2 regions of the Arthrobacter sp. NPDC055585 genome follow, and region 2 is predicted to be linked to the other one. Evidence: riboswitches for the same ligand, from Rfam matches in the RefSeq annotation. Region 2 holds a riboswitch; the other holds the start of a gene.

Region 1 (4,180 bases), on a different contig from region 2:
GCAAAGGCGGCCAGCCCGGCATTGACCCGCAGGGGAACCAGCCCGATTCCGCATTCCTGAACCACCAGCCCGGACTTCATCGGCGTGTTACCGGCCTCGGTCCACGCGTGGCAGGTTCCCAGCGTCGGATGCCCTGCGAACGGGATTTCACCACCCGGGGTGAAGATCCGAACCCGGTAATCGGCTTCGTCCTGGATAGCGGGCAGGATAAAGGTGGTTTCGGAGAGGTTCGTCCAGCGGGCGAACTGCAGCATGGCCTCGTCGTCGAGGTCTTCCCCGTCCAGGACCACGGCCAGCGGGTTGCCCTGGTACGGCTTTCTGCCGAAAACGTCTACCTGTTTGAACCAGCGTTGTCTCATGCGGACACTGTAATAGCTGGCCGCACGTGCGCGGAAAGGCGTGCCGGTGGCGTCCGCTAGGCTCTGCGGATGAGAAACGGAGCGGGCTCCCGCAAACCCTTCGCAGCAGCTGCGGCCGCGCTGGGCGGTTCAGCTGAGCTGGTGGACTTCCTGATCCCGCTGTGGGCAGGGGTTGAGCTCGGCCTCGGCAGCGCAGCCATTGGGATGCTCATCGCCGTGGAACTGGCTGTCTCAGTGACAGCGCGGCCCCTAGCCGGCCGGCTGGCCGACACATTCACCCGGACCCGCATCGCAGCAGCGGGCGCGTTCCTCTACGCCCTCAGCTGCCTCGGTTACGCCCTAGCCGGCTCCTGGCCCTGGGCAGTGGCAGCGGCGGCTGTGGGCGGTATCGGTGGTGCGCTCTTCTGGATAGCCGTCCGCGCGGTCGCCGCCGAGTCGCTGGACACCGATTCGGGTTCGCTGGCTGGGCTGCTTTCCTCCGAGTCCTTCGGGTCCTGGTTCTTTTGGATCCCGGCCATGGTGCTGCTGCCGACCATCGGATTCTTCGGCGTCTTCATTGCGTTGGCCGTTGTCTGCCTGGCAGCCGCCCTCTGGCTGCTGCTGGTCCGCAGCGCGCCGCCCCGGGTCCAGGACGATCCGCGCGGCAGGGCGAAAGGCTCCGGCCTTGGCCCGCTCCTTTTCCTGGCCGGTTTGACGGCAGTGGCCGAGGCCGGTGTGGGACTGCTGCTCCTGCTGCATCTGCAGAACGCAGTCGGTCTGGAGGTCTACCAGATCGCACTTGTCTACCTGCCCGGCGGTATTGCACTGACTGTCCTCCCGCGGGTGCTCCACCGGTTCACCGAGCGGCGGGGGCGCCGGGCCGGCTACGCAGCTGTTTCGGCTGCATCGGCGGCGGCCGCAGCATGCCTGGCGTTCACACCGTCACCACTCGTGATCGCCGCATTGTGGGTGTTAACGTGCGCGTCCTGGGCAATGCTGATTCCAGTGCACGGGGCGGTCGTGGCGGAGGCAGGCGGTGCCCGCCTCGGCCGCGGAATGGCGCTCCTGAGCAACGCCGGACTGATTGGTGCCGCTGCCGGGTCCCTGCTGGCGGGCTTCCTGTACGACGGCGGCTCCTGGCCTGCGTCGTGCCTGGTGCTGGGCGCGGTCATCCTCAGCGGTGCCGTCCTGGGCCCGGCGGTCCTGAACAGGATGGGTATCAGGGACCGTCCGGAAGGTCCGGCCCCTAAACCGGCGGGGGCTGCCGCCTTCGACGGTTCCTGAGCCGTTAACGCCCGTTACGAACTGTTGCCCGGCATTGCCGATATGTGACGGACGTTTGCCCCGGGCCCCCTCCCGCTCCTAGATTGGTAGCCAGAATCAAGAGTTCCAGCCACAGGCCCTGGCCGGCTGGACGGCAACCCTCTCGTTGTAGCGGGGTGCTCCAGGTGACGATTCGGCCGTTCCGGTGGATCTCCCGGTCCGGCAAGTACAGCGTCTTCCGCGGTTTTGCACCGCGGGCTGCGCGTTCTGCAGAGGAATCTCCATGGCACTTGAAACCGATCTCCAGCCAAACGCACTGCGCCAGGCCTTCGGCCGTTTCCCGTCCGGAATTGCAGCACTCTGCGCCGAAATCGACGGCGCGCCTCAGGGAATCGTGGCTTCTTCCTTTACCGTCGGGGTGTCCATGGATCCGCCCCTGGTGATGTTCGCGGTGCAGAACACGTCCCGCACCTGGCCGGTATTGCGGTCGGCCGGCCGGATCGGTGTCTCCGTCCTTGGGTCGAAGCACGACGGCGTGTGCCGCCAGATCGCTTCCCGCGACGGCGACCGGTTCGCGGGTCTGAGCCTGCACGAGACACAGACCGGCTCCCTGTTCCTGGACGACGCAGCCCTCTGGCTTGAAACGTCAATCGAGAACGAGGTTCCGGCCGGCGACCACGCCGTCGTCCTGCTGCGTGTCCACGGCTACTCAACGCACGACGGCGCGCATGAGCCGCTCGTCTTCCACGGCTCGGCGTTCAGGAACCTCGCGGTGCCTGCCTTCGCTTAGCCCGGACAGCGAAAGACCCCGGCCGCCAGCATGGCGGCCGGGGTCTTTCCGGCTGGATCAGGCTAGGAGGCCGGGCTTTCAGCCGGCTTGTCCTGCTTCTTCTCCGGCTTGAAGTCAACGCCGGCTTCCTTGCGCTGCTGGGCGCTGATCGGAGCCGGAGCGGAGGTCAGCGGATCATAACCGCCGCCGGACTTCGGGAAGGCGATGACGTCGCGGATCGAGTCGGCGCCGGCCAGCAGGGCCACCACGCGGTCCCAGCCGAAGGCGATGCCGCCGTGTGGCGGAGCGCCGTACTTGAAACCTTCAAGCAGGAAGCCGAACTGCTCCTGGGCGGTCTCTTCAGAGATGCCCATGACCTTGAACACGCGTTCCTGCACGTCACGGCGGTGGATACGGATTGAACCGCCGCCAATCTCGTTGCCGTTGCACACGATGTCATAGGCGTAGGCCAGGGCCGAGCCGGGATCGGTGTCGAAGGTGTCCAGGAACTCGGGCTTCGGGGAGGTGAACGCGTGGTGCACTGCTGTCCACTCGCCTTCGCCTGCTGCGACGTCACCGGCTGCCACAGCTGCGGCGGCGGGCTCGAACATCGGGGCGTCGACGATCCAGACGAACGCCCAGTCCTTCGGGTCGATCAGGCCGGTGCGGTGGCCGATTTCAACGCGGGCGGCGCCGAGCAGGGCACGGGCTTCATTAGTCTGGCCAGCGGCGAAGAAGATGCAGTCACCGGGCTTGGCGCCAACCTTCTCTGCGAGGTTTTCGCGCTCGAAGTCGGTGAGGTTCTTGGCGACCGGCCCGGTGAGGGAGCCATCTTCCTGGACCAGCACGTAGGCCAGGCCCTTGGCACCGCGCTGCTTGGCCCATTCCTGCCAGGCATCGAGGGTGCGGCGGGCCTGCGAGGCACCGCCGGGCATCACGACGGCGCCGACGTACGGTGCCTGGAAAACGCGGAAGGTGGTGTCCTTGAAGAACTCCGTCAGCTCGGTCAGTTCCAGGCCGAAGCGCAGGTCCGGCTTGTCCGAGCCGTAGCGGGCCATGGCGTCGGCGTAGGTCATGCGGGCGATCGGGGTCTGGATTTCGACGCCGATCAGCTTCCACAGTGCTTTCACGATCTGCTCGCCGAGGGCGATGATGTCGTCCTCTTCAACGAAGCTGGCTTCGATGTCCAGCTGCGTGAATTCGGGCTGGCGGTCGGCGCGGAAGTCTTCGTCGCGGTAGCAGCGGGCAATCTGGTAGTACTTCTCGAAGCCGCCAACCTGCAGCAGCTGCTTGAACAGCTGCGGGGACTGCGGCAGCGCATACCAGGAGCCGGGTGCCAGGCGGGCCGGCACCACGAAGTCGCGGGCACCTTCGGGGGTGGAACGCGTCAGCGTGGGGGTTTCAATTTCAACGAAGCCCTCGTCGTGGAGCAGTTCGCGGGCCACGCGGTTGGCTTCGGAACGCAGGCGCATCGCAGCGGCGGGAGCCGGGCGGCGCAGGTCCAAGTAGCGGTGCTTCAGGCGGGCTTCCTCGCCGACCTCAACGTGCTCGTCGATCTGGAACGGCAGCGGATCGGAAGTGTTGAGGATGACGACGTCGTCCGCAATGACCTCAACCTCGCCGGTGGCCAGGGCGGGGTTCTCGTTGCCCTCGGGGCGGCGCTCCACCTTGCCGGTGATCTGCAGGACGTACTCATTGCGCAGGCCGTGGAAGACGTCCTCTTCACGGACAACAACCTGGGCAACACCGGAGGCATCACGCAGGTCAAGGAAGGCGACGCCTCCGTGGTCCCGGCGGCGGGCGACCCAGC
Region 2 (5,453 bases):
CCGGTGCCGCGCCGGGGCCAGGCGTCCGCTCTGCGCGGCGGTTCCTGCGGTGCACTGCGCATCCCCCCATGGTGCCGCGCAGTTCCTAGGCGAAGAAGTCCTGCCGCAGAACATCCTGGAGCTGGAGCACATCGGTGAGGAAACCGTCGTGTCCAATCGGGGCATTGATCAGGTGCACGCGGTTCTCGCCGGGCAGCGCTGCGGCCAGTTCATGCGACTGTTCGGGGAAGTACAGCCGGTCCGAGTCCACCGCTGCCACCAGGAACTGCGCCTGGGTGCCCGCGAGCGCCTCGGTCAGGCTGCCCCGGCCCCGGGTGACGTCGTGGCTCATCAGCGCCTCGGTGAGGACGACGTAGCTGTTGGCGTCGAACCGGCCGGCGAGTTTTTTGCCCTGGTGGTCCAGATAGCTCTCTACCTGGTACCGGCCGCGCTCAGCCGGCAGCGCTGCTCCCAGCGGGTCCTCCCCCGGCTGCGGTGTCCGGCCGAACCGGTACTGCAGTTCTGCCTCGGAGCGGTAGGTGATGTGCGCGATCCGGCGGGCCAGACCCAGCCCGGCCAGCGGGGCGCGTCCGTTGTAGTAGTCCCCGCCGTTGTAATCCGGATCCAGCCGGATGGCAGCGACCTGAGCCTGGGCGAAGGCGATCTGCTCGCCCGTACTTGCCGCCGTCGCCGCGATGACCGCGCACCGGGCCACCCGTTCGGGTTCAGTGACGGCCCACTCCAGTGCCCGGGCGCCGCCGAGGGAGCCGCCCAGCACGGTGTGCCAGCGGCGGATGCCCAGCTGGTCTGCCAGCCGGGCCTCGGCGTGCACGGAGTCCCGGATGGTGACAAACGGGAACCGGGATCCCCAGGGCAGCCCGTCCGGGTCCGCCGATGCCGGACCGGTGGAACCGTAGCAGCCGCCGACCATATTGATTGAGACAACAAAGAACCTGTTGGTGTCGATGGTCCGGCCCGGACCCACCAGGGGATCCCACCAGCCGGGTTCGTCCGTGCAGCCCTGGGCCACGTGGGTGCTGCCGGTCAGGGCGTGCGGAATGAGGACGGCGTTGGACGCGTCGTCGTTCAGCACACCCCACGTTTCGTAGCCCAGCACCACGTCCGGAAGGACGCCGCCGGTCTCCAGGGCCAGGTCACCGATCGAGGCATACTGCAGCACCCCGTCCAGTACTCGGACAGGGTGCTGCGGTGCAGGAGGATACGTTGTCACGCTGTGCTTCATGCTCCCTTGGCGGCGCGGAAACCGGCGTCGAGGTCCGCGATGATGTCATCGATGTGCTCCAGGCCCACGGACAGGCGGACCAGTCCCGGGCTGACGCCGGCCGCTGCCTGTGCTTCCGCACCGAGCTGGCTGTGCGTCGTCGACGCCGGATGGATCACCAGTGAGCGCACGTCGCCCACGTTCGCCACGTGGGAGTGCAGCTCCAGGCCGTCCACAAAGCGCTTGCCGGCCTCGACTCCGCCCTCGATTTCGAAGGACACGATCGCTCCGGTACCGCGTGGGCCGTACTTGCGTCCCCGTTCGTACCAGGGGCTCGACTCCAGCCCTGCATACGCAACGGAAATGACGTCGTCGTGCGCTTCCAGCCAGCGCGCCACGGCGACGGCGTTTTCAACGTGCCGCTCCACGCGCAGGCTCAGGGTCTCCAGTCCCTGGGCCAGGAGGAAGGCATTGAACGGGGAGAGCGCAGAGCCCAGGTCGCGGAGCAGCTGAACCCGCGCCTTGAGGATGTAGGCCAGGTTCGCGCCGAGGACGCCGTTGGCGCCCAGGTCGCGGGCGTAGACCAGCCCGTTGTAGCTCTCATCCGGGGTGTTGAAGCCCGGGAACTTCTCCGGGTCGGCGCCGAAGTCGAAGTTGCCCGAGTCCACGATCACGCCGGCAATCACGGTGCCGTGCCCGCCCAGGTACTTGGTGGCTGAATGCACCACAATGTCAGCGCCCCATTCGATGGGCCGGATCAGGTACGGCGTGGACAGGGTGTTGTCCACGATCAGCGGGATCCCGGCCTCATGGGCGACGGCGGAGATCCCCTCGATGTCCAGGACGTCCTGGCGGGGGTTGGACACCACTTCGCCGAAGAAGGCCTTGGTGTTGGGGCGGACTGCTTCCCGCCACTGGTCCAGGTTGTCCGGGTCCGCGACGAAGCTGACGTCGATTCCGAACTTCTTCAGCGTGTGCTTGAAGAGGTTGTAGGTTCCGCCGTAGAGGCTGGGGCTGGCCACAATGTGGTCCCCAGCCTGGGCGAGGTTGAGGATGGCGTAGGTCTCGGCGGCCTGGCCGGAGGCGAGTAGCAGGGCTCCAAGGCCGCCTTCCAGGGAGGCGATCCGGTTCTCGACGGCTTCCTGGGTGGGGTTGCCGATTCGGGTGTAGATCGGCTCCAGTTCGGCCAGCGCAAACCGGTTCGCTGCCGCTTCGGCGCTGGGGAAGACGAAGGACGAGGTTTGGTAGATGGGCAGGGCGCGGGCACCGGTTACGGCGTCGGGCTCCTGACCTGCATGGATCTGGCGGGTTTCGAAGGACCAGTTGGCAGACATTGTGCTCCCTTTATGACCAGGGGCCCCACAGGGTCGGGTCCGGGATACTCCGGAGCGACACGTGTGGCCCGCGCTTGCCGGTACGCCTGTTTGCGTACGGCCAGGTCTTCACCCGGGGCACCCCACCGCGGTTGGAGGGTTGCCGGCCAGCAAGCCGGGGCTATCTGCTGGCACTCATGACCTGTACCTATAGAACCAACGCTCCCGCTGTTGCGCAACCCATATGACGCAGCGTGAAAGTTGCTCATTACGCTCCTTAGGCTTGCCTTAGTCGAGACACAGGTCACAACGTGCCAAGATGTTCGCATGCGCCTGGATCACGTCTCTTACGCCTGCGAATCCGACGGCCTGCTGGCCACCACGGAACGCATTGCTGCTGCCCTGGGAACCGACTTCGTCAAGGGCGGAGTCCACCCCCGTTTTGGTACCCGCAACATGATCCTCCCGCTGGCCAACCACCAGTATGTTGAGGTTGTTGAAGTACTGAATCATCCCGCATCGGACAAGGCTCCCTTTGGGCAGGCCGTCCGTGCACGCTCCGAAGCCGGAGGCGGCTGGATGGGCTGGTGTGTTGCCGTTGAGGACCTGGCTCCCTTTGAAGAACGCCTTGGCCGCGCCTCCGTTCCCGGCAACCGCAAGTTCCCCGACGGGCAGGAACTCACCTGGCGTCAGATCGGCATCAACGGCCTGATCGCGGACCCGCAGGTTCCCTACATGCTGCGCTGGGATGAAGACAAGGCCGACCTCCACCCCTCGCGTGCCTTCGAAGGCACTGTCTCGCTGCAGTCGCTCACCATTGCCGGGTCTGCCGCACGGGTGACCGAGTGGCTGGGTATGCCGGTTGAGAGGCCCCTGGAGTCCGTGGACGTCACCTGGGTCTCCCCCAAGGGCACCCCCGGCATCATGTCCGTCACCTTTGCCACTGAGAAGGGTCTCGTCGAGATCTAGTTTCCGGATTCGCTCCGGTTTGGGAAATCGCTCCGGTACGCCGGGGACGATTTCTCCCAAGCCGGAGCTTTTCCACATATTGGGGTCCCTCCCCACGACCTAGCCGCTGCGTCTCCAACTATTGGGGCATGGAACCCGAGTTGATTTTCACTGCCGATGCCGATGCCTATGGGGCCGGCCGATACCTCCTTGCCGAAAGTTGCCGGAGGGGCAGCATCGTGCGGTTGCGCACCGGGGTCTATGTCGATGCTGAAACCTGGCACGGACTGGCGCCGTGGGAACGCGAACGCGTCCGGGTCCGCGCAGCAGTTGCCCAGGGTCAGGAACGCCGGATCCCTGTGCAGGAATCTGCAGCCGTCATGTGGGGAATGCCCCTTCTTCAACTTCCATCCGAGGTGCTCCTCCTGGCCGAAGCCCCCTCCCACGGCCGACGTCGTGCAGGGATCCGGTGGACGGTCAGGAACCTGCTTGAACCCCTCGACGCGGTCTCCGGCGTGAGCATGACGTCACGTACCCAGACCGCCCTGGACATAGCCGCGTACCTGGACTTCGAGGCAGCGGTTCCTGCTTTGGACAAGGTGCTGCGGAGCGCTCCGGCCCGTGGGCTGCCCTGCTACAGCAAAGAACATCTGCTGCGGCTGGCGGAAAACCTTCCGAACAAGAGCAGGCTGAACCGTGCCGTGCGCGTGATTGGCTTTGCCGATGCGCGTTCCGAGTCGGCCGGCGAATCCTACTCCCGGGCGGTCATGTTCAGGCAGGGATTCCCTGCGCCTGACCTGCAACATGAATTCGTTACTGCAGCAGGACGTTTCCGCGCCGACTTCTTCTGGCCGGAGCAGAGCCTGGTTGGAGAGTTCGACGGCGCCTTGAAGTACGGCCGGGGCAACCCCGCGGTTCCACCGCAATGGGACATCCTGATGAAGGAGAAACGCCGCGAGGATGCCATCCGGGCCACGGGCGTGGGCTTTGTCCGCTGGTCCTGGGCCGACATCTCGAGACCCGCATCGCATCCGGAGTCCCTGGTGCAGCGGCTCCTGCGGGCTGGCCTGCCGCTCCCGGGCCGGCCGCGTTCTCGCCGAAGCTGAGTTCGCTCCGCTTTGTGCAGATCGCTCCGCGGCGCGGCGGAGCGATTTCACAAAGTGGAGCGATCTTACAAAGCGGAGCGGTCCCCGCGGAAGGCACGGACAAGGTCAGCGTTCAGCGCGCGGACAGCCTCCGGATCAACCTTGAGCACCTTCCGATCGTAGGTGAGCAGGCCGTTGACCTCATCCTCGACGTCGGTGAGCTGGGTGTAGACGGTGGCGGCAAGGCCTTCCCGCAGCGCCGGCTCAATCTGGGTGCGGTGCAGCGAGGTGTACGCCCGCTCCAGCTCGGCCCGGGTGTGCAGGGTCTTGCCGTAGCCAAAGACCTTGCTGTTCCAGGTATACCCGTCCAGGGGAAGGCTGAAGCCGCCGTACTCGGAGAGCACGATCGCCCTCGGGTCGCGCTGCCAGCGCCGGCGGATCCGGAACGGCACCGCATAGACGTGCAGGCTCTTGGCATCACCGGCGCCCTGGTCGTGCCAGCCGCTGGCATGGTCGATGAGGCGCGTGGGGTCAAGCTTCCGGAGCTCGGGGGCGATGTCCGCAGCGTCGAACTGGCCCCAACCCTCGTTGAACGGCACCCAGAGCGCGATGCTGGGGACGCTGCGCAGCAGGTCGGCGGTTTCCCGCATCTCCCGCCGGAAGGCGTCCCGTCCGGCGGCGTCGCTGCGGCCGAATTTGGCGTACCGACGGTCGCTGCGGCTGCCACGGCCCGGCAGCGGTACGGGCTCAGGTGCCCGGCCCTCCCCCATTCCGCCGTTGACCAGGTCCTGCCACACCAGCATGCCCAGCCGGTCGCAATGGTGGTACCAGCGCAGCGGCTCGATCTTGATGTGCTTGCGCAGCATGGTGAAGCCGAGGTCCTTGGCAGTCTGGATGTCGAACACC

Evidence for each region. A riboswitch is a leader RNA that binds a small molecule or an ion and turns the genes downstream of it on or off. The one in region 2 is predicted to bind S-adenosylmethionine.
Region 1: it holds a riboswitch for S-adenosylmethionine, as region 2 does, so the genes downstream of both, ACWGQ2_RS13180 (flavin reductase family protein) here and ACWGQ2_RS00140 (bifunctional o-acetylhomoserine/o-acetylserine sulfhydrylase) in region 2, are expected to answer to the same signal.

Annotation. Positions count from the first base shown of each region.
Region 1 is NZ_JBSHIT010000007.1:150,466-154,645, reverse strand. Features, by position in the region: gene ACWGQ2_RS13190 (PhzF family phenazine biosynthesis protein) at 1-359, opposite strand, end outside; gene ACWGQ2_RS13185 (MFS transporter) at 429-1,622, shown strand; SAM riboswitch class IV at 1,717-1,836, shown strand; gene ACWGQ2_RS13180 (flavin reductase family protein) at 1,885-2,391, shown strand; gene aspS (aspartate--tRNA ligase) at 2,454-4,180, opposite strand, start outside.
Region 2 is NZ_JBSHIT010000001.1:26,478-31,930, forward strand. Features, by position in the region: gene ACWGQ2_RS00130 (DUF3995 domain-containing protein) at 1-62, opposite strand, end outside; gene metX (homoserine O-acetyltransferase MetX) at 86-1,222, opposite strand; gene ACWGQ2_RS00140 (bifunctional o-acetylhomoserine/o-acetylserine sulfhydrylase) at 1,219-2,535, opposite strand; SAM riboswitch class IV at 2,601-2,717, opposite strand; gene ACWGQ2_RS00145 (VOC family protein) at 2,842-3,483, shown strand; gene ACWGQ2_RS00150 (hypothetical protein) at 3,612-4,568, shown strand; gene ACWGQ2_RS00155 (glycoside hydrolase family 2 protein) at 4,634-5,453, opposite strand, start outside.